Regions from separate parts of the Aestuariirhabdus sp. LZHN29 genome, predicted to be linked through region 2. Evidence: predicted binding sites of a transcription regulator. Region 2 holds the regulator's gene; each other region holds the start of a gene.

Region 1 (7,041 bases), on a different contig from region 2:
ATGCGGCTATTAACGCCTTCTGGAGACCTGCAATCGATGCTAAAAAACAGCACCTCAGGCTACGGCTGGGTCAGCATCATCTTACACTGGCTGAGCGCCATCGCGATCTTTGGCCTGTTCGGGCTAGGCCTGTGGATGACGGACCTGGGCTACTACGACGCCTGGTACACAAAAGGTCCCGATCTGCATCGCAGTGCCGGCCTGCTGCTATTTGCCACCATTGTGCTGCGTTGGATCTGGCGCCAGGCCAACCCTCGCCCGCTGCCAGAGCCCGGACTTAAGCCCTGGGAGGTCACCAGCGCAGAGTGGGCCCACAGGGCAATGTACGGACTACTGATTGCGATCTCAATTAGCGGTTACCTGATATCAACAGCTCAGGGCGACCCGATAGCGCTATTCAATTGGCTGCAGGTCCCCGCTCTGTTCGGCGAGGTCGATGGCATGGAAGACATTGCCGGGGAGATTCATTTCTACCTGGCGTGGACGCTGGTGGCGCTTTCTACAGTGCACGCACTGGCCGCAATAAAGCATCACCTGATCGATGGTGACAACACCCTGAACCGAATGCTGGGCCTTCAGCCCCGGCGCCACACTTGAGGATTTTCTTATGATTCGTAAACTTGGACTGCTCTGCGCAACCCTACTCTTGGCAACTCCCCTGTGGGCAGCCGATTACATGATCGATACCAAGGGTCACCACGCTTTTGTGCAGTTTCGTATCCAGCACCTTGGTTACAGCTGGCTCTACGGCCGCTTTGACGATTTCAGTGGCCAGTTTTCCTACGACGAAGCGAATCCCGCCAAGAGCACCGTGGAGGTCACCATCAACACCAGCAGCGTTAGCACCAACCACGCAGAACGCGACAAGCACCTGCGCAGCGAAGACTTCCTGTTTAGTGACAAGTTTCCACAGGCCAGATTCGTCAGCACTGCGGTCAAGCCCGGCGCTGATGGCACCGCAACCATTACCGGTGACCTGACCCTGCGCGGCGTTACCCGTGCGATCACCCTCGAGGCGGAGAGCATTGGCGGCGGCCAGGACCCATGGGGGGGGTACCGTCATGGTTTCCTCGGTACTACCACCCTGACCCTGAAAGATTTCGGAATCAATTTTGATCTGGGACCCGCGGCCACAGAGGTTGAGATGACCCTCTCCATCGAGGGGATTCGCAAGTAGCACACCCGATGGCGCCAATACTGCTGTGCAGTGTTGGCGCTAACGCACTACCGACTTTCCGGTAGCCGTGCAGTTGGCGTGGCGCCGCCAATCATCGAGCAATGCCTTGAGCATCACCTGCTGTCCCGGGCAACTGCCGCTGCCCCAGCCTCCGGCTTTCGCCAGGCAGGCGACGATCTCATCGACCTCCGCCGCCGACAGCCTCACACGAAAGTGCTCTGAGAGCGTCTCGCAGCCCTCTCCACCCGGCCTGGAGACCGAGACACCATTGAGTATATTCTGGATGGTAAGCGCTAACCGCGGACGCGGATAACGCAACACCTTGAAGGTGAGCCGTAATGCGCTCTCACTGAAGACTCCCGGCTGGCGACAGAAGCGAAGATACTGTTCCCTGTCCATGGTTTCGTTCCCTGCCCCTCGCACCCCGGTTATTTTATATCCAATGATAGACCCCCTCGGCGGGGACTGCCTTAGGAGCGGCACAAAAAAACCGGAAGGGCATTCCCCTTCCGGTTTACGGTCATTACCCTGTTCAGGTCGACCCGTCAGGCCGTTAACATACCCGGCTCGCCAAACCAGTAACCATTGCACTCTCCATCCGCAATTGCCGGAATCTGTTGCGCCTTGCCGTCGATCGCGTCGCGATACTGCTGCAGCAGCGGCATCATATCGCCACTGCATGGGCTCACCCGGACCACATCGACGCCAATAGCCTCCATGCGCCCGACCTCTCCCAGCAGATTATAGATATCCCCCGACATGGTCTGAATACCATTAATGGTGAATACCGATTGCTGCTCCTGACTACGCATGGCAAGGCCATCCGGGTAGTCCAGGCACACAAATCGACAATCATCCTTGGGCAGATTACGGCTACGCGCGGTGAAACAGCGTGCAGAGAAAGCCAGCGGCAGGTGGCCGTAGGCAAACACCTCGGTCTCGATAGCATCGGCAAAGCCCTGGCGAGCGGCCTCTTGCAAAATTTTCTGCAGCGTATCGGCGGACAACTCTACCGGCATCACCCAGCGCTTCAGGCCCTGCTTATGCAGAACCTTGAGAGTAGCCGCGTTGTAGATATTCACCGAGGACCCCGCTACGAAGGGTAGCCCCTTAGCGGATAACACCTGCACCCCGGCCATATCGTTGGCTTCCACCAGCAGACCGTCGTTATCACAGATCTTGCGCAGGGTTTTCATCTCCGATTCGGCTTCCAGCAGCGCCAGGGTGGATAACACCACCTGCTTACCCTTGGCCGACAGCTGGCGAGCAAGCTCAATCCACTCGTCGGTTTTCAGCTCGCGGCGCTTGGAGCAGACCGTCTCTCCCAGATAAATGATATCTGCCGGCGATGCGCTCATGCGCTCATAAAAATCGTGCAGGGTTTCACGGGGCCAGTAATAGAGAATGGATCCGATCGATAATTGCATAGTCATTACTCTCGAAAAAATTACGGTTACTGCCAGGGGCGAGAATAGGCGCCCAGCGTGGTCTGGGATCCTTCCGATACGTTAGCGAGCACCTTCATCCACTCCTCCCTGGGCTGGAATGCAGCGGGATCGCGGGTATAGGCGTCGATAGCCTGGCGCCAGACACTAACAACCTGCTCGACGTATGCCGGGCTGCGCTGGCGTCCCTCAATTTTAACCGCCTTAACCTGGTTGGCCACCAACTGGGGAATCAACTCGATGGTATTCAGGCTGGTCGGCTCCTCCAACGCATTGTAGGTATTGCTCTCCACCTCAAAACGCCCCTTGCACAGGGTGGGGTAGCCGGCGTTTTCACCCTCGGCGTACCGGTCAATAAGCACCCCGTTAAGACGCGACTCCAACACCTCACCCTTCTGCTCCCAACGCACCGCCTTGGCCGGCGAGCAGGCACCGCAGGTGTTGGGGGACTCTTCGGTGATGTAGGAGGAGAGGTGACAGCGCCCCTCCGCCATGATGCACAAACTACCAAAGGCAAACACCTCCAGCTCCACCGGGCTGTGCTCGGCAACGTGCTTGACCTGGGCCATGGACAACACCCGAGGCAGTACGGCGCGGCGAATATTAAACTCACGCTGGTAAAAACGTAGCGCCTCATAGTTGGTGGCGGAGCCTTGCACCGATAGGTGCAGCGCCAACTCAGGGTACTTCTCTGTCGCGTAACTGAGCACCCCCATATCGGCGGCGATGACCGCGTCTGCCTGCAGGTCAGCGGCGCTATCCACCGCCCGCTGCCAGCGTTCCCAACCATCGGGCTGGGGGTAGGTGTTGATCGCGACAAACAGCTTCACGTTACGATCGCGGGCATAATCAAGGGCCCGCATCGCTTTCTTATCGTTGAAATTAAGGCCGGCAAAATGTCGCGCATTGGTATCATCCTTAAAACCGATATATACCGCATCAGCGCCATTATCTACGGCGGCTTTAAGGGCGGGAAAACTGCCCGCAGGACATACTAACTCCATCCTCTACTCCCGTTTATTTCGTCAGGCCGCGCCTTTCGCCCGGCTTATCGAGGCATAGTGCAAACGATCATGGATCGCATTCAGCACCGCCCATTTTTGGCTACACCAGTCTGGCGCCAGCAGCAGCTCTTTCGACGCTGTGCCCGTCAGCCGGTGATAAATAATGTCGGCCGGGGTTTGCTGCACCATCGCCACCGCCGTATCCACATAGTCATCGAACTCAAGAGGCTGGTAATCTCCCCGCCGCCACTCTCGCGCCAACTGGGTCCCCTTCACCACGTGCAACGGGTGCAGTTTCAAGCCATCGGTTCCCACCTCCAGCACCCGTGCCAAGGAGTGCAAACTATCGCGTCGCCCCTCCCCCGGCATACCCACGATCAGGTGAGTGCATACACTCAACCCCCGCTGCCGCGCGCGGCGAGTCGCCTCTTCGTATTCGGCCCAGCCATGACCCCGGTTAACTCGCGCCAGGGTCTGGTCACTGGCCGATTGCAACCCCAGCTCCAACCACACCTCAAGACCACGATCGCGGTACTCGCATAGCAGATCGAGCACCCTATCGGGCACGCAGTCGGGACGCGTCCCCACCGACAGCCCGATCACATCGGGGTGCGTCAACGCCTCATCGTAGAGCGCCCGCAGCTCCTCGATCGCCGCATAGGTGTTGGTATAGGCCTGAAAATAGGCTAGATACCGGCGCGCACCGGTGCGTTTGAGTATCACGCCCTTGCCCGCATCCAACTGTTCCAGCACGCCGGGCGGCTTTCGCCCATTGGGGTTAAAGGTCGAATTGTTGCAAAAGGTGCACCCGCCAACCCCCTTTACGCCGTCCCGATTAGGACAGGTAAAGGCGGCGTTGATGGTAAGTTTGTGCACCTTTTGTCCATACTTTTGCTGCATGGCCGCACCAAAGGTGTTGACGTAGTGTGGCAAATGCATGGGAACCAGACCTGATCTTCCGAGGGTTTCTACCGAGCGGGACAGGGTAGCAAAGAGAAGCTGGGGGCTAATTGATTTGCATCAAGGCGCCACCAAGGGGATGCCCTACAATTCGCTGTTTGGTTTATGTTATCTCAGGAGCCCCGCATGATATTAGCCCAGCTTGGCCGTTTACCCCTACCACCCGCCCCCTCTAACGTGGTGCGTAAACTGCCAGCCCTGGCTGCCCGCAGTGCTTCACTGGTGCCCTTTCGCCTGCAGAAGGCGGTGATTGCACGGGTGCTGCAGCAGGTTTTCCACGAAGCACTGGAAGATGGGGATTTCGAATTTCTTGAAGGGCATTGCGTACGTGTCACCATCAACGACGCCCAGCTAAGCTGGTACCTTGGCTTCGAACAGGGTGAATTGTTGATCCAGCAAATGGCCGACGCCGACGCCAGCATCAGCGGCGACCTGCGTGAGTTCCTGCTCCTGGCCAGCCGCAAAGAGGATCCCGACACCCTGTTCTTCCAGCGTCGCTTGCTGATCGAGGGCAATACCGAAATCGGGCTAGAGATGAAAAACGTCATGGACAGTATCGATCTGGATTCACTACCCCGCTACCTGCGCAGCGCGCTGGATAACGCCACCCGCCTCGTCTGCCACATGCAAGGGGAGTAGTGCCTCAGGCAACGGCTCGCTGACAGCAAAACGAAAGGCTACACCGAACAGAAAATAGCCAATCGTTCTTAATAGCTCAACACTCAAGGGTCTACAATGGATGTAGGCTCCCCCATAAAGAAGGAATCTACCTATGGATTACAGAGCAGGCGAAGGCGATCGGACCTGGTTCAGAAGCGAAAGGTTTCTGTGCATGAACGGAAACTGGTTCTTTATCACCCGCGAAGGGTCGCAAGAGGGACCCTATAACTCACAAGTCGAAGCCGAGAGGGATCTCTGTATCTATATCCGCCACCAGAACGATGACATGCTCCATTCCGGCGCCGCCCCCACGGGCTAACTATCGTCCCAGCTCGGGCCCATAGCGCTGCTCACAGCGGCAGCGATAGAGGCCAATCGCTACCAAGCACACTCTAGCCGCCGGTCATATTCATAAAGCGAACGATCTCAACATCCCCTTCAGCGCTAAAAAAGTGCCGCTCGGGTTTTTGCGTCATCGCCTCGTGCAGGGTCTCTTTCAAACGATCGATGTCGCCCGGATAACCTCGTACCACGGCACGAAGGTCCACCGAATGCTCGTTCCCCAGACAGAGCAGCAGGCGCCCCTCGGAAGTCACCCGCACCCGATTACAGTCGCCACAGAAGTTGTGGCTATGGGGGGAGATAAATCCAATCCGGGTGTCGTGATCGGCAAAATGGTAATAACGTGAAGGGCCACCACTGTTTTCGGTACTGGCCACCAACTCATAGCGTGCGCTAATCAGCTCACGCACCTCTTCGCTTGTGCACAGGGTTTCTCCCCGGTGGTGTTCATCGATATCGCCCAGAGGCATCTCTTCGATGAAGCTGATGTCGACCCCCTGCTCACGGGCGAAGGTCACCAACGCCAGCACCTGATCGTCATTGCGTCCCTTCATAATGACCGCATTGAGCTTAATGCGAGGAAAACCGGCTTCTCGCGCGGCCTGAATTCCCTCCAGCACCCGATCCAGCTTACCGGTGCGCGTCAACAGGGTGAACTGCTCGGCATCGAGGGTGTCGAGACTGATATTTACGCTCTTGAGACCCGCCTCACGGAGGTCTTTGGCCAGCCGGGGCAGTTGCGAGCCATTAGTGGTCATTGCCAGGTTTGTTATACCCGGCAGGGCACCCAGGTCACGCACAAGGTGCAACAGGTTATTTCGCACCAGAGGCTCGCCGCCGGTCAGGCGAATCTTGTTAACCCCGAGTTCGCTGAAGGCCCGACCGATCAGTGCCATCTCTTCGAGGGTCAGCACCTGCTCACGAGGCAGAAAGGTCATCTCCTCGCTCATGCAGTAGACACAGCGGAAGTCGCAGCGGTCGGTCACCGACAGGCGTACATAGGTGACCTGGCGGCCAAAGGAATCTATTAGTCTGTTCGCACTCATGATACTTCCCGGCGGTCAGTTTTAAGGCGGTTGCGCGATCGGCTTTATAATTGCGTCCATTCGACGAGACGCGAAGCCCTTAACAATAGCACGGCACCACTCTGTATGCCCTTAGCATAACGAATAAGACTACTCTGCCCCGTGACGCTCATCAACTCCTGTACCGGCTCGGTCCGGATACGGGTTCAGTGTATGTAGCCATTGGCAGCGTCTCGCAATCTGTGTGACCATAGGGCGCTTTAAATTCGCGGAACCCGCATGATGGATAGCGTTACCCCCTATTACCGGCTGCTGAAAGGACATCATCTGTTCGCCGGTTTCGACGATGATGAGTTGCAGAAGCTGCTGAGCGAATGTCACCTGAAAAAGCTGGTGCGCGATGAATGGCTGTTTCGCCAAACCGATCC
Region 2 (7,041 bases):
CACCATCGCCGGCGCGTTAATGGGCAGCCTCGGATGGGCGTTACAGCAACAGGGCAGCACAGTCATTATCGGCATGCGCACAGTGGCGGGGCTCCTGCTGATTGCCATGGGACTCTACCTCGCCAACTGGTGGCGTGGACTGGTTGCGATAGAGCGGCTCGGCGGCCTACTGTGGAAACCGCTGGCGCCCTATGCCAGCCGCCTGCTCCCCGTGCGTACACCGGGTTCGGCGCTGTTGCTCGGAGCCCTCTGGGGCTGGTTACCCTGCGGGCTGGTCTATAGCACCCTGATCTGGACCGCAACCCAGGGCAGCGCACTCAACTCTGCGTTACTGATGCTTGCTTTTGGTGCCGGTACGTTACCCTTACTGCTGACTGCGGGACTGGTCTCATCCCGCATCACTCATGTGATGCGGAACCAGACAACTCGGGGTCTTGCTGGTATGCTGGTCATCGTATTTGGCCTCTGGACCCTGCCGGGTCCTCACCAACAATGGTTAACACAACTGTTTCAGCAGATGCCCGCTGGCAGTTGATGAGTATCAACACAATTAGCGGAACCAGTGGCTAGACTTTGCGTCTAATCACAGCGATGACTCAAGTCGTCGTACACCCCATGACACTAACGACTGAAAGTGGACATTCAATGAGCAACAAGCTGGTTTGGGATCTCGACCTGATAAAGCGCTACGAAGGCGCCGGTCCTCGTTACACCTCCTACCCTACTGCCGTCCAGTTCCATGAACTGTTCAGCATCAAAGAGTACCGCGATGCCGCTGCGCAGAGCGTAGAAAAGAATACGCCCCTGTCGCTCTACTTCCACCTCCCGTTTTGTACTCATGTCTGCTACTACTGCGGCTGCAACAAGGTGATTACCAAGGATCGCACCAAGGCGATCCCCTATCTGGAGCTCCTGCACCGTGAAATTGAGATGCAAGCAGAGCTTTTCAGTACCAAGCAGACCGTTGAACAGTTGCACTGGGGCGGCGGTACCCCAACGTTCCTCAGTATCGAGCAGATGCAAGCGTTGATGGCCAAAACCCGCCAGCATTTCAATCTTGTGGATGAAAGCAAGGGCGATTTCTCCATCGAGATTGATCCGCGCGAAGCCGACTGGGCCACCATGAATGCCCTACGAGAAATGGGCTTTAACCGCTGCAGCCTCGGCGTGCAGGATCTCGACCCCAAAGTACAAAAGGCGGTGAACCGCGAGCAATCCGAAGCCGATACCATCGCTATCATCGATGCTTCCCGCGCCCTGCAGTTCCAGTCTATCAACATCGATCTGATCTACGGCCTGCCGTTCCAGACCGAAGCCAGCTTTATGAAAACCCTTGAGCGGGTGATCGAGATCTCGCCTGATCGCCTGTCGGTATTCAATTACGCCCACCTGCCCGAGCGTTTTATGCCCCAGCGCCGCATCAACGCTGAAGACCTGCCCTCCTCAACCGAGAAGCTGGCGATCATGCAAAACACTACCGAAAGGCTGCTGCAAGCGGGCTATTCCTATATCGGTATGGATCACTTCGCGCGCCCCGATGACGAGCTGGCCATCGCCCAGGAGTCCGGCACCCTGCACCGTAACTTCCAGGGCTACACCACCCATGCCCACTGCGATCTTGTCGGCATGGGCGTCTCCTCCATCAGCCAGGTGAATGGCTCCTACAGCCAAAACCACGCCGATATCAAGATGTATATGAATCGCATCGAAAGCGGTGAGTTTGCGATCAAGCGTGGGCTGGTAATGAACGAAGACGACTTTATCCGCCAGGCGGTAATCTCGCAGCTAATCTGCCACTTTCAGCTCGAATTTGCCCCCATTGAAGCGCGCTGGGGGATTCAGTTTGGCGACTATTTCGCAAAAGAACTCGAGCAGTTGCAGCCTATGGTCGATGATGACCTGATCACCATCGACAGCAACGGTATCGAGGTGACCGGTCGTGGTCGACTGCTGATCCGCAACATCTGCATGCAGTTTGATCATTATCTGGGACATGATAGTAATAAGGGACGTTTTTCCAAGGTCATCTAGCCGCCACCTCAAATGAGCTGTGCCCCGATTGGGGCACAGCCACCCCCCCCTATTTCCCCACTCATGCTCTCATTCCGAGCCCGTCGCAGTGGGTGCTCTACACAGACGCTACCAAAGAAGCTGCACTTTGGTTTTGTTTTGTGACCGAATTCCCCTACAATGTTTGCGATAACAACCTGACACTCGAAGGGGCTGCTGCCGTTTATGAGCTCTAAACTCAACGTTAAAACTGTAAATAGCGTCGCTTGCAAGGAATGCAGCCTGAGTTCTCTCTGCCTGCCTATCGCCCTCGCAATTGACGAAATCGACCAGCTCGATGACATCATCAAGCGCGGTCGCCCACTGAAAAAAGGCGAACACCTGTTCCTGGAGGGGGACCCCTTCACCTCAATCTACGCCGTTCGGTCGGGAGCGCTAAAAACCTACACCTCAACCAACGAGGGTGAAGAGCAGATCACCGGATTCCAGCTGCCCAGCGAAATACTGGGACTCAGTGGCATGGATGGAGATACCTATCCGGTCTCCTCACAAGCGATGGAAACCACCATGATCTGTGAGATCCCCTTTGAAAAACTCGACGAGCTATCGGACAAACTGCCCAAGCTGCAAAAACAGCTGATGCTACTAATGAGCCGACGTATCCGCGATGACCAGCAGATGATGTTGCTGCTCAGCAAGAAAAACGCCGATGAGCGCATCGCCACGTTCCTGGTCAATCTTTCCGCCCGTTTCAGGCGTCGAGGGTACTCCTCACACGCGTTTCGCCTATCGATGTCGCGCAACGAAATGGGTAACTATCTGGGTCTCGCGGTGGAAACCGTCAGCCGGGTATTCACCCGCTTTCAACGCAGCGGCCTGATCGAAGCGAATGGAAAGGATATCAATATTACCGATGCGGAGCGCCTTTGTGCCCTCGCGGGCGGTCGTTTACTTGATCCAGCCAAAGATGCGGCGCAAAACGGCTAACCGCCGGGAAACACTGAATGATCTTTGATGAGTTTTTTATAAAGTCTCTTGTACGCCCGATACCGGACTGGCCAAAGCCCGGCGTCACGTTCCGCGACATCACCCCGCTCTACCTTTCTCCCAAGGCTCAGCGGATGGTGGCCGACAGCCTGATTCAGCGCTATGTTGAGTCCGAGATCACCCACATCGGTGCCCTAGATGCCCGTGGTTTTCTGTTGGGTTCGGTACTGGCCTACGAGCTGAACAAACCGCTGGTGCTGTTTCGAAAACAGGGAAAGTTACCCGCCCAGACCCTGCAGGAGGCTTACGACATTGAGTATGGCCAAGCGATACTGGAGGTGCACAAAGATGCCATTCCAGCAGGTGCCAACGTACTGCTGCTGGATGATCTGATTGCCACCGGAGGTACCCTCTGTGCCGCCGCATCACTGGTAAAATCACTTCACGCCAACATCTACGAAGCCGCTGCAATTATCGATCTGCCGGACCTCGGCGGCAGCCAGCGCTTACAAGACCTGGGCATCCCCACCTACACGCTCTGTGCATTCTGAGGCCCGCCAGAAATCTCGAACGGGGCCACCTGAATGCCGGCCCTGGCACCCGCTTCCTGTTCACTCATCTCCCCCTAAAGAGGCAAATCGCCTAACCACTCGCTCTGCACATAACTAAACATTCCAAAAAACAATAAAAACATTTAAAAACAGGATGTTAGAGGCGCATTTTAAGTCTAGAATCAAATTCACCTGCTAACTTAATTGTCTTTTAATCATCGACGGCAGGCTTCATAGGGACACTGGGGGGTGAACCGATGGGAATTGATGCAGAGCAGTTAGGACAACATATTATTCAACCCACACTGGAGCTGTGCGGCCACTATAGCGCCGCCGCCCAGCAGCTGTTGGTTGGCACGGCTGCAGCCGAGAGCAACCTGGGGGAACAGCTTTATGGTAAACAGGGTGGGTTAGGGCTTTATCGCATCTCAGCGGAAGTTCACCAAAGAGTATGGGACGATTACCTGGTCGATTTTCCCGAGTTGGCAAGCCGGGTCCGGGGCTTCGCCAGCCAGCGCCTTTTTTTCAGCCAACCCCATCAGGAACTGGTTTATAACCTGGCCTACGCTACCGCAATCGCGTGGTTTAATTACCTACGCTGCGGAGCAAATCTGGCTGGAATCGAGACCACAGATACCGAAGCCCTGGCTGCCATCTGGTGGCATTATTACCACCCAACCGACCCGGATGGCACGCGCTTCATGAATTGCCACCCGCGCACACGAGCAGCCTAATGCGTTCCTGACATAGCCTTGCAGGCGGGATACTGATAAAAAGGGGACTGATTCTCAAGGCCCTGATTTATGAAGATACTGCTTGCACCGGATTCCTTTAAAGGCTCGCTCAGCGCGGCCCTGTTTTGCGACATTGCACAAGAGGCTATTCTTACCCAACTGCCCGACGCCATCGTCCATCGGTGTCCCTTAGCCGACGGTGGCGAGGGCACCGTTGATGCCCTTATCGCCAATACCGGAGGCACCAGGGTCAGCCTGTCGGTAACGGGGCCACTGGGTGATCCTGTTGAAGCCAGTTATGGCATTCTCGGCGATGGCGCCACGGCCATTATCGAAATGGCGAGCGCCTCCGGGTTACCTCTGGTGCCTCCGCCCCAACGCAACCCCATGCACACTACGAGTTTTGGCACCGGCGAGCTAATCCGTGACGCTCTCTCCCGTGGCTGCAAGCAGATCATTCTGGGGATCGGCGGCAGCGCTACCCACGACGCGGGCGCCGGTGCGCTCTGCGCGCTGGGTGCGACACTCCTCGACCACAACGGCGACCCAATCCCGGCCGGGGCCGAAGGGCTGCTGCTATTGAACCGTATCGATCTAGGCGAGCTGGATCCGCGACTCGCCGACGCCCGTATCGACATTGCGTGTGACGTTGCCAACCCGTTGCTCGGTGAAAACGGCGCTACCGCCATCTATGCCTCCCAAAAAGGAGCTCGCAGCGAGCAGATGGAGGTGCTGGAGAGCGCGCTCGCTCGATTTGCTAGCGTTGCTTGTCAGCACTGTAAATGCGCTCCCGAGTTTTTTTCGCTGCCCGGCAGTGGTGCCGCCGGTGGACTCGGTGCGGGGCTGGCCGTTGCCTTGGGCGCCACCCTGAAACCAGGGTTCAAGATTATCGCCGACACCCTCAAATTCGAAGCACGCCTCGACCGTGAACACTACGACTTAATCATTACCGGTGAGGGTGAGATCAACTACCAAACCCTGGAGGGAAAGCTTCCTGTAGGCGTGGCCCGTATGGCATCCCCACGCAAGATACCGGTGATTGCGATCGTCGGAAAAATAGGTGAAGGGGCCGAACAAACCCATGCCGAGGGGATTACCAGTATCCACAGTATTGTTGATGGCGTTTGCTCGCTTGAGCAGGCCATGGAGCAAGCACCGGAGCTGCTGGAGCGCTGTATCGGACAGTTAATGCGGCTGTGGAACGCCTCTGCCCGCCGTGCAAAAACTAATGAGGAGTAAAGCGAGCCTCTATCCGAAAGCCGGCGCTGGCATCTTCGTGGATCAGGGTTGATTCGCCCGGTTTAATATCGATGACGCCCTGACCCTGCATAACCCGGGTTTCAGGCACCTGCACCCCGCTGGCTTGCTCGTTCAGGGACAGCAGCAGCGTACGGGAAAAGGTGTATTCCAGCGTCGCCAACTGGCGAATATTAAAGGCAGGATTTTTAAGGGTAAAACTAACCCTGAACCCGTCATCTACCTTACCCGAGGTCAGGTTTGTCACTACGGTATCGGAGGCAATACTGGTTTCGACGTGTTTCACATAGCTGACTTCCCGTCCGGAAAAGGCACTGTAGGGTTTATCGAAACGGTTCCGATACTGGTAATCCTCCTGCTTACCCTCGTAATAGAGCACGAACTCCATGGCGTAACTGTCTGCCGCGTTGGCCCACCCGCTCCAGCAGAGCGTCATCACGAGGAACCAAAAACCTGTGCGCATGGAGTACCTCCAAAAAGCCGGGCTGTGGGCGATTAACCCTGCAATCGCTCCGCACAGCCGATACAGTGACGAGTATAGGGCATCGCCATCAGCCGTGCCTCGGGGATCGTCTCACCACAGCTATCGCAAATCTCATACTCATCTTCATCCAGCCTTCGCAGCGCCAGCTTGATGTTATGCAGTTCGTGCTCGGACTCCTGTCCAATCGCTTCAAGGACCTCATCATTCTCCCGCTCCTGCGCCTGCTCGGACCAGTCCTGATTTCCAGGTTTGGTAAGATGCTGCCCGATTCGCCCGAGGCGATCTTCCAGCTCATCCTGTTTTTTGAGCAAACTTTCGCGCACCTGTGCGTACTTCATGAAAACTCCTGATTAGGGTGAGTAGTGAAAATTAAGAAGCTAAAACTATAGACCACCGGACCCCAGTGTAGTTTCCCTGGGAGAAAAGCCGCTTGATACAGATCAACGCAGGGATCTCTGGACTAATGGGGTGAAGATATACTGCACGCCAACGTCATGCTGATTTCACTCAGTGGACGCCCGGATTGCGCCTGCCATTGGTTAAAGGCTTCCTGTACCTGTTTTAAATCCCGTTGGGCTGTAGGCACTCTATCAACCACTGCCTGCACTTTCAGAGCCGCTACCACGTCGTTGGATAACATAAAGGTATCTTTGCCCACCATGCGCAGGAAGGCGGCGCCAGAGCCACCCCCCAGGTGAGATCCACGCTTTGCCAGATAACGCCACAAACCAACCACATCCTCTCCCGGCCAGGACGCCAAAAAACGCCCCACAGAGCCGTGTTCCCGGGCGATATCGAGTACCATCTGGGCATTAACCGGAATAGTTTTCAACTTGCCCCGATGTCGAATCAGGGCACGATTTTGCATCAGCTGGTCAATCTGTTCTTCACTGAGCAAAGCCAGCGCAGGAGCCTTGAAGCCCCACAAAGCCTCTTCAAAAGCAGGCCATTTACTGTCAACCATCGAGTGCTTTAGCCCCGCGCGAAAAACCCGGCGCGTGATCGCAGACAGGTAATC
Region 3 (7,041 bases), on a different contig from region 2:
CTCTGTGTACTACATCAAACTCGCATCCGGAAAAATAGTTCAGTCTACCTTTTCCAATATTGAGCGAAAAATGGGGCGCCCTACCTGGGAAGATAAGGTCTACATCAGCTGGGAACCAGAAAGCTGCGTGGTACTGACATCATGAAACTGAGAAAACTTATACCCAGCGGGCGTTCGCTGGTGATAGGGATTCCCTACACCTGGCTAGCGCTCTTCTTCATGGTGCCCTTTGCGCTGGTGGCAAAAATCAGCTTTTCGGAAGCAGAGATTGCTATTCCGCCCTATACCGACGTGTTTCGTTACGTTGACGAAACACTCACGGTGGTACTCAACCTGGGCAACTATATTTTTCTGACCGGCGACGATCTATACATCGCGGCCTATTGGGGATCGGTAAAAATTGCGTTTTTTTCCACCCTGTTTTGTTTGCTATTAGGCTATCCGATGGCTTACGCCATGGCGCGGGCCGACGACAAACTGAAAACCGTTCTGTTGCTATTGGTGTTGTTACCCTCATGGACCAGTTTTCTAATTCGAATCTACGCCTGGATTGGAATCCTCAAAAATAACGGCCTGATCAACAACATGCTGATGGGGATCGGTATCATCGATCAACCCATTATGATGCTCAACACCAACTTCGCGGTGTATGTCGGTATCGTGTACGCCTATCTTCCTTTTATGGTTCTCCCGCTTTACGCGAACCTGGTGAAGCTGGATCACAGTTTGTTGGAAGCCTCTTCAGACTTGGGTGCTCGCCCCTGGAAAACCTTTGCAACGATCACCTTACCGCTTTCGAAGGCAGGTATTATTGCCGGTTCCATGTTGGTGTTTATTCCCGTCGTGGGTGAGTTTGTAATCCCTGAACTGCTCGGTGGACCCGAGACCCTGATGATCGGTAAGGTGCTGTGGCAGGAGTTCTTTAACAACCGAGACTGGCCCATCGCGGCGTCCCTGGCGATTGTTATGTTGGTGCTGTTGAGTGTGCCGATCGCCTGGTTCCACCACTACCAAGCTAAAGAGATGGAGGGCGAGTCATGAAAAAAACATCCTTCTCTACAATGGTTTTATGGGCGGGACTGGTATTTCTCTACCTGCCAATGTTGATTCTGGTGATCTACTCCTTTAACGAATCGCGCCTGGTTACGGTGTGGGCAGGGTTTAGCACCAAGTGGTACGGAGAGTTGTTCAGGGATCCGCAGCTGATGTCGGCGGTCTGGATGAGCCTTCGAATCGCTTTTGCGACCTCGTGCATGGCGGTTGTACTGGGTACGATTGCGGCTTTTGTAATGGTGCGCTTTAGGCGCTTCCCAGGGAAAACAGCCTTTTCCAGCATGATGACTGCTCCTCTGGTAATGCCTGACGTAATCACCGGTCTTTCTCTGCTGTTGCTGTTTGTAGCGATGGCGCAGCTGATCGGATGGCCGGCAGATAGGGGATTCCTCACTATCTGGATTGCCCATACTACCTTCTGTATGGCCTACGTAGCGGTCGTGGTCTCGTCGCGCCTGCGGGAGATGGATATCTCGGTTGAAGAGGCGGCAATGGATTTGGGTGCATCACCACTCAAAACCTTTTTCCTGATCACCATTCCGATTATCGCTCCGGCGCTGATGGCAGGGTGGTTGTTGTCCTTCACCCTCTCTCTTGATGACCTGGTTATCGCCAGCTTTGTATCGGGACCAGGGTCTACGACCCTGCCTATGGTCGTGTTTTCCTCGGTGCGGCTGGGAGTAACGCCGAAGATCAATGCCCTGGCGACCTTGATTATACTGACGGTTTCGATCGCAGCATTTCTGGCCTGGTACCTGGCTCACCGCAGCGAAAAGCGCCGCCGTGCCGCCAACGTCGAGTAGAGGAGCGCGCAAAAAAAACACCGGCTTAAGCCGGTGTTTTTTTTGGTTTCGAGTACGGCTTAGAATTTATAGCCAACGCCGACCATATAGACCCAGGGGTCGATTTCGATATCCTTGATCTTCACAAGGGTAGTGCCGTCTTTTCCTTTAAACTCTGCATTGGTCTCGATGTCGAGTTTCCAGACAGATGCGTTGACTACCAGATTATCCGTGATCTTGTAGTCTGCTCCGGCCTGCAGGCCCCATCCCCATGAGTCATCCAGCTCGAGGTCGGAAGCACCTAAGGTGGCCTCATATTCGCTACTTGCATCCTCGCTAAAGAAGGTAGTGAAATTTATACCCGCCCCAATGTAAGGTTGGAACCGTGAGTCGGTGCCACCCAGTGGGAAATACTGTCCAGTCAGGGTGGGGGGCAGGTGCTTGGCGGTTCCGATCTTGCCAATTCCCAAACCCTGTTCTTTGATTTCATGCTCAAAGGGAGAGGCCGCCAGCAGGCCGATACCGACGTTATCGGTGGCCATATAGGTAAAGGTCAAGCCCAGGGCAGTGTCGCTATCGATACTATCCAGCGTTCCGGGAGTAGACGCGCCATTGAGGGTAGCGTTATCACTTTTCTCGTTGTCTGGATCGACGGTGGCGGCACCTGCGCGCAGGATAAAGTCGCCCTGTTGGTAAGCGGCGGCTTGCCCGGAGATCAGTGCGGTAGCGGCCATTATCGCCGCGGCTAGAGTGAGTTTCCTCATGTTAAATTCCCTTTGGGTTGTTTGAGTTGTTTTTTTATAGGCTTCGAAGACTATAAAAAGCGATAAATGAGATCATTGACTCAAAGCAACTCCATCGCAGGTTCGAGGCCGAACCCGCGATTATAAGCAGCGGATCACGTTAGTTCGGTTGATTTTCGCAACAGATCAGCCGTTACCGGCAGGCTTACGCCTTCTTGTCGTGGCGTTTACCCGGTTTTCCCGCTTTGGCTGGGCGTTTGCTTCTTTTTTTGGGGTTGGGTGCCTGGGATGACGATTCCCCATTACTTTCCGCAAAACGACGAATATTCATCTTCTGTTGACATACCCAGGTACGGCTGAGGGCGTCGAATGTTTCTTTGGGCATACCTTCGGGTAGGTCTACCGTACTGTAGTCATCATAAATTTCGATGTGGCCGATGTATTGGCTATCGATCTCCGCTTCATTGGCAATGGCGCCGACCAGATTGCCAGGCTTCACTCCATGGTCGTAGCCCACATCAACCTTGAAACGCTCCATCACGACTTCCGGGTGATCCTTCAGGGGCAGAGGGCGATCGGAAGTGGATTTTGGTTTCCTGCGCGGTTCCCGTTGCTCGGAGCGCTCGCCTTTTTCTCCTCGCTCAGCGCGCGGGCCGCGCTCGGGTCTGGCGTTGCGATTGTTTCTATCGCCATCGACAACGCGAACCGATTCCCTGCGAGGCTTGGGTTCGTTTTCATTCAGCAGGAAGGGTTTTCCCTTCTGGGCGATGCTGGCGAGGGCGGCGGCGATTGCGAGAGGGTCTAGCTCCTGCTCTTCGCTGAGTTCTCCGACCATTCGGTGAAACAGGTCGATGTTCTGATTCTCGATCGTGTCGCGAATCTGGACCTTAAATTGGTTAATCCTGTGCTGGTTGATATCAACCGCCGAGGGAACTTCCATCGGATCGATCGGCTGGCGCGTTACCCGCTCAATGGTCTTTAACATCCGCCGCTCGCGGGGAGCGACAAACAACAGCGCATCACCTTTACGCCCAGCTCGCCCGGTGCGGCCGATACGGTGTACATAGGACTCAACATCATAGGGAATATCAAAGTTCACCACGAGACTGATGCGTTCCACATCCAGGCCACGGGCAACGACGTCGGTGGCAATAAGAATATCGAGTTTTCCTTTGCGCAGGCGGTCGACCGTGCGTTCGCGTTGGTTTTGCGGAATGTCGCCATTCAGCGCTTCGCAGGCATAGCCTCGAGCAGAGAGTTTTTCAGCCAGGTCGACGGTGGAGGTTTTGGTGCGCACGAATACCAGCACGGCATCATACTCTTCCACTTCGAGCACCCGGGTCAGGGCGTCGAGTTTATGCAATCCGCTCACCTGCCAGTAACGCTGGCGAATCGTCTTGGCGGTAGAGGTAGTCTCCTTGATGCTGACTTCTTGCGGATTTCGCAGGTGACTTTGGGCGACTCGCTTGATCTGGGTCGGCATGGTGGCGGAAAACAGCGCGGTTTGGCGAGTCGATGGTGTGTGCTGTAGGATCCACTCAATATCATCGATAAAGCCCATCCGCAGCATCTCGTCGGCTTCGTCGAGAACCAGCGCCTGCAGCCCGTCCAGTTTGAGTGTTCCTCGGCGAATATGATCCATTACCCGTCCAGGTGTACCCACCACGACCTGTACGCCACGCTTGAGGTGCTTCAGTTGCTGGTCGTAACCCTGACCACCGTAAATCGGCAGGACATGGAAGTCAGGAAGGAAGCGTGCGTAGGTCTGAAAGGCCTCTGCGACCTGGATGGCAAGCTCCCGGGTCGGTGCCAGCACCAGCAACTGTGGCTGGCGTTTGCTGACGTCGATGCGTGACAGCAGTGGCAGCGCAAAAGCAGCGGTTTTGCCGGTACCTGTTTGGGCTTGACCCAGCAGGTCTTCTCCGTCGAGGAGGTGGGGAATGGCTTGCGCCTGGATAGGAGAGGGGGTCTCGTAACCTACATGTTGCACCGCTTGCAGAACGGCGGGGGCGAGCCCGAATGAGGCAAAGTCGGTGGCGTGGTCGGCGGACATAGTTGAAGATACCAGTGGTGCGGCTGGGCGGTGCTGGTGTCAGCGAGCCGGGCCGGTTGTGAAAAGGGGCGCGATTATAGCGAAAAGGAGGCAAGAAAGCTCCTGCTAACTACCGTCGCGATCTACACCAGTATAGACCGGGAGCGGGGTGGGCAGCGGTATAGATCGATTTGCCCCTATAAAGAGAAGCACCAGCGCCATTGCCCGACCGTCTGGATCACTTGGCCCCCACTCTCGCCTGGGTTTGTCGGGTGCGTGGAGTGGGTCTTGGTGCGGTGCCCTGTCAGGCGCTACAACGGTATCGATGCTGACGGCGGCCATGGCGGGTGGAACCTAGTGCCGCTATTATTGGGGCATGCATAAATCAAGGAGGTGTATATGGGGCTTGGATTACGGCTATGGTTACTACTCACGACCGCACTGTTTCTGGCTGGGTGCATGGGGCCATCGGTTAGCGAGGATATGCTGACCTGTCCCGGCGATCGCTCGGTGTTTCAGGTCTGTACGATGGACTATAAGCCCGTGTGTGGGCTGCGCGAAGATGGTACCGACAAGACCTACAGCAATCCATGTGGCGCTTGCAGTGACTCGGAGGTTATTGCTTATTCTATGGGAGAGTGCCAGTAAGCAAGCGTAGAAGGCCTGCCAACAAACCGACTGCATTTTCTGCGGGAGCAAAAACGACCAGCAACCCAAGGAGGTGGTTAGCCAGTGCCCTGGGGTGGGATAAGCCTGCACTCAATAGGCCTTGTGAATAGTAGGGTATTTTCTCTACTCCATGCCCCCGCGCAGCGGGAGTCGGTACACTTTGGTATCGACGTTACCTGTGCCGGAGAGCGAAATGCACTTTCAATTCAATGAACACACCCAGCAGTTACAGGCCCGGATGCAGGCCTTTATGGACGACCACATCGTGCCGAGGATTGGCCAGTGGCATCAGGAGGTAGAGCAGCAGGGTATCTACCCCCCCAGCTTTATGGAGGATCTCAAGGAGCTGGCGCGCAGCGAAGGGTTGTGGAATCTGTTTCTGCCCGGATTGCGTGACGATGAGCCGGGCACCCGCTTGAGTAACCTCGAATACGCGCCACTGGCAGAGATCATGGGGCGAGTCCCCTGGTCGTCGGAGGTGTTCAACTGCAATGCGCCTGACACCGGTAACATGGAGCTGCTGCACATGTTTGCCAATGATGAGCAGCGAGAGCGCTGGCTAAACCCGCTTCTGGAGGGTCGAATTCGTTCGGCTTTTGCCATGACGGAGCCTGATGTCGCGTCATCGGATGCGACCAATATACAGACCCTGATTCAGCGCGATGGTGATGATTACGTCATCAATGGACGCAAGTGGTTTATTACTGGCGCCGCCCACCCCGAGTGCAAATTATTGGTGGTCATGGGGCAAACCAATCCGGACGCCGAAGTGCACCAGCGCCAAAGTATGGTGCTGGTACCGATCGATACCGCCGGCGTTGAGGTTGAGCGCAATATCACCGTAATGAACCATCACTCGCCAGAAGGTCATTGCGAAATCGTATTCAGGGACGTGCGCGTACCGGTTACCCATCTGTTGGGCACCGAAGGCAGCGGCTTTGCCCTCGCCCAGGCGCGTTTGGGCCCCGGGCGCATTCATCACTGTATGCGGGTGATCGGTTTGGCGGAGCTTGCATTGGAGTTAATGAGCGACCGAGTACAAGAGCGCAAGGCGTTTGGCCGTTACCTGCACGAGCATGGCACCGTAGCGGAGTGGATCGCCCTCTCCCGATTGGAGATCGACCAGACCCGTTTGCTAGTGTTGCGCGCGGCCTGGATGATGGATGAGGTAGGAGCGAAAGCAGCACGTAAAGAGATCGGTATGATCAAGGTCGCCGCGGGGCGCATGCTGACCCAGGTCTCTAATCGTGCGATGCAGGCGTTCGGCGCGATGGGGTTGAGTCCCGATACCCCGCTGGCTAATATCTGGTCGGGTGGTCGCATGCTGCAGTTTGCCGATGGCCCTGACGAGGTTCACCTGCGGAGCCTGGCCCGGATGGAATTGAAAGACCGTGCCCCCCGTCGAGGTGATTCAGCGCGGTATATGACGCTCCCTGAGCGTCGTTAATTCGGGCCTTGGACGCCTCAGGTTTTAGGCCGTATCAAGGAGTTTTCAATGCCCGAATTACCCGAAGTGGAAACGACTCGCCGTGGCATTGCACCCTATGTGGAAGGGGTTGGAATCGCGGCGTTCGAGGTCCGCGAAGCGCGTTTGCGCTGGCCGGTGGACCCGTTAATAGCATCTCGTATCGAAGGCAGGGTAGTGGAGCGGGTAGCGCGCAGGGGCAAGTACCTGTTGCTCCAGTTTGCGAGCGGAACACTGCTAATTCACCTGGGGATGTCCGGTAGCCTGCGCGTGCTGACTGCCCACACCCCTGCCGGA

The links. The regulator FNR, encoded in region 2, switches genes on or off when oxygen is low (the NO sensors DNR and NnrR bind a similar motif). The targets are predictions, from matches to a motif close to TTGATNTANATCAA.
Region 1: ACP3PW_RS00385 (TIGR01212 family radical SAM protein) is a predicted target of FNR. The motif match lies at 4,637-4,650, and genes of this name have one in related genera.
Region 3: ACP3PW_RS04465 (OmpW/AlkL family protein) is a predicted target of FNR. The motif match lies at 2,675-2,688, and genes of this name have one in related genera.

What each region holds. Positions count from the first base shown of each region.
Region 1 covers NZ_JBNIEU010000001.1:75,871-82,911, forward strand. The annotation lists gene ACP3PW_RS00360 (cytochrome b) at 37-597, shown strand; gene ACP3PW_RS00365 (YceI family protein) at 608-1,177, shown strand; gene ACP3PW_RS00370 (hypothetical protein) at 1,217-1,576, opposite strand; gene ACP3PW_RS00375 (U32 family peptidase) at 1,723-2,604, opposite strand; gene ubiU (ubiquinone anaerobic biosynthesis protein UbiU) at 2,631-3,626, opposite strand; gene ACP3PW_RS00385 (TIGR01212 family radical SAM protein) at 3,648-4,565, opposite strand; gene ubiT (ubiquinone anaerobic biosynthesis accessory factor UbiT) at 4,713-5,225, shown strand; gene ACP3PW_RS00395 (DUF6316 family protein) at 5,359-5,565, shown strand; gene moaA (GTP 3',8-cyclase MoaA) at 5,639-6,634, opposite strand; gene ACP3PW_RS00405 (Crp/Fnr family transcriptional regulator) at 6,893-7,041, shown strand, end outside.
Region 2 covers NZ_JBNIEU010000002.1:1,001,728-1,008,768, reverse strand. The annotation lists gene ACP3PW_RS11475 (sulfite exporter TauE/SafE family protein) at 1-535, shown strand, start outside; gene hemN (oxygen-independent coproporphyrinogen III oxidase) at 646-2,031, shown strand; gene fnr (fumarate/nitrate reduction transcriptional regulator Fnr) at 2,236-2,997, shown strand; gene ACP3PW_RS11460 (adenine phosphoribosyltransferase) at 3,015-3,548, shown strand; gene ACP3PW_RS11455 (hypothetical protein) at 3,806-4,282, shown strand; gene ACP3PW_RS11450 (glycerate kinase) at 4,352-5,521, shown strand; gene ACP3PW_RS11445 (hypothetical protein) at 5,508-6,002, opposite strand; gene ACP3PW_RS11440 (TraR/DksA family transcriptional regulator) at 6,035-6,361, opposite strand; gene ACP3PW_RS11435 (DNA-3-methyladenine glycosylase I) at 6,484-7,041, opposite strand, start outside.
Region 3 covers NZ_JBNIEU010000001.1:914,850-921,890, reverse strand. The annotation lists gene ACP3PW_RS04480 (ABC transporter ATP-binding protein) at 1-145, shown strand, start outside; gene ACP3PW_RS04475 (ABC transporter permease subunit) at 142-1,041, shown strand; gene ACP3PW_RS04470 (ABC transporter permease subunit) at 1,038-1,856, shown strand; gene ACP3PW_RS04465 (OmpW/AlkL family protein) at 1,916-2,599, opposite strand; gene ACP3PW_RS04460 (DEAD/DEAH box helicase) at 2,784-4,631, opposite strand; gene ACP3PW_RS04455 (hypothetical protein) at 5,010-5,258, shown strand; gene ACP3PW_RS04450 (acyl-CoA dehydrogenase family protein) at 5,473-6,726, shown strand; gene mutM (bifunctional DNA-formamidopyrimidine glycosylase/DNA-(apurinic or apyrimidinic site) lyase) at 6,775-7,041, shown strand, end outside.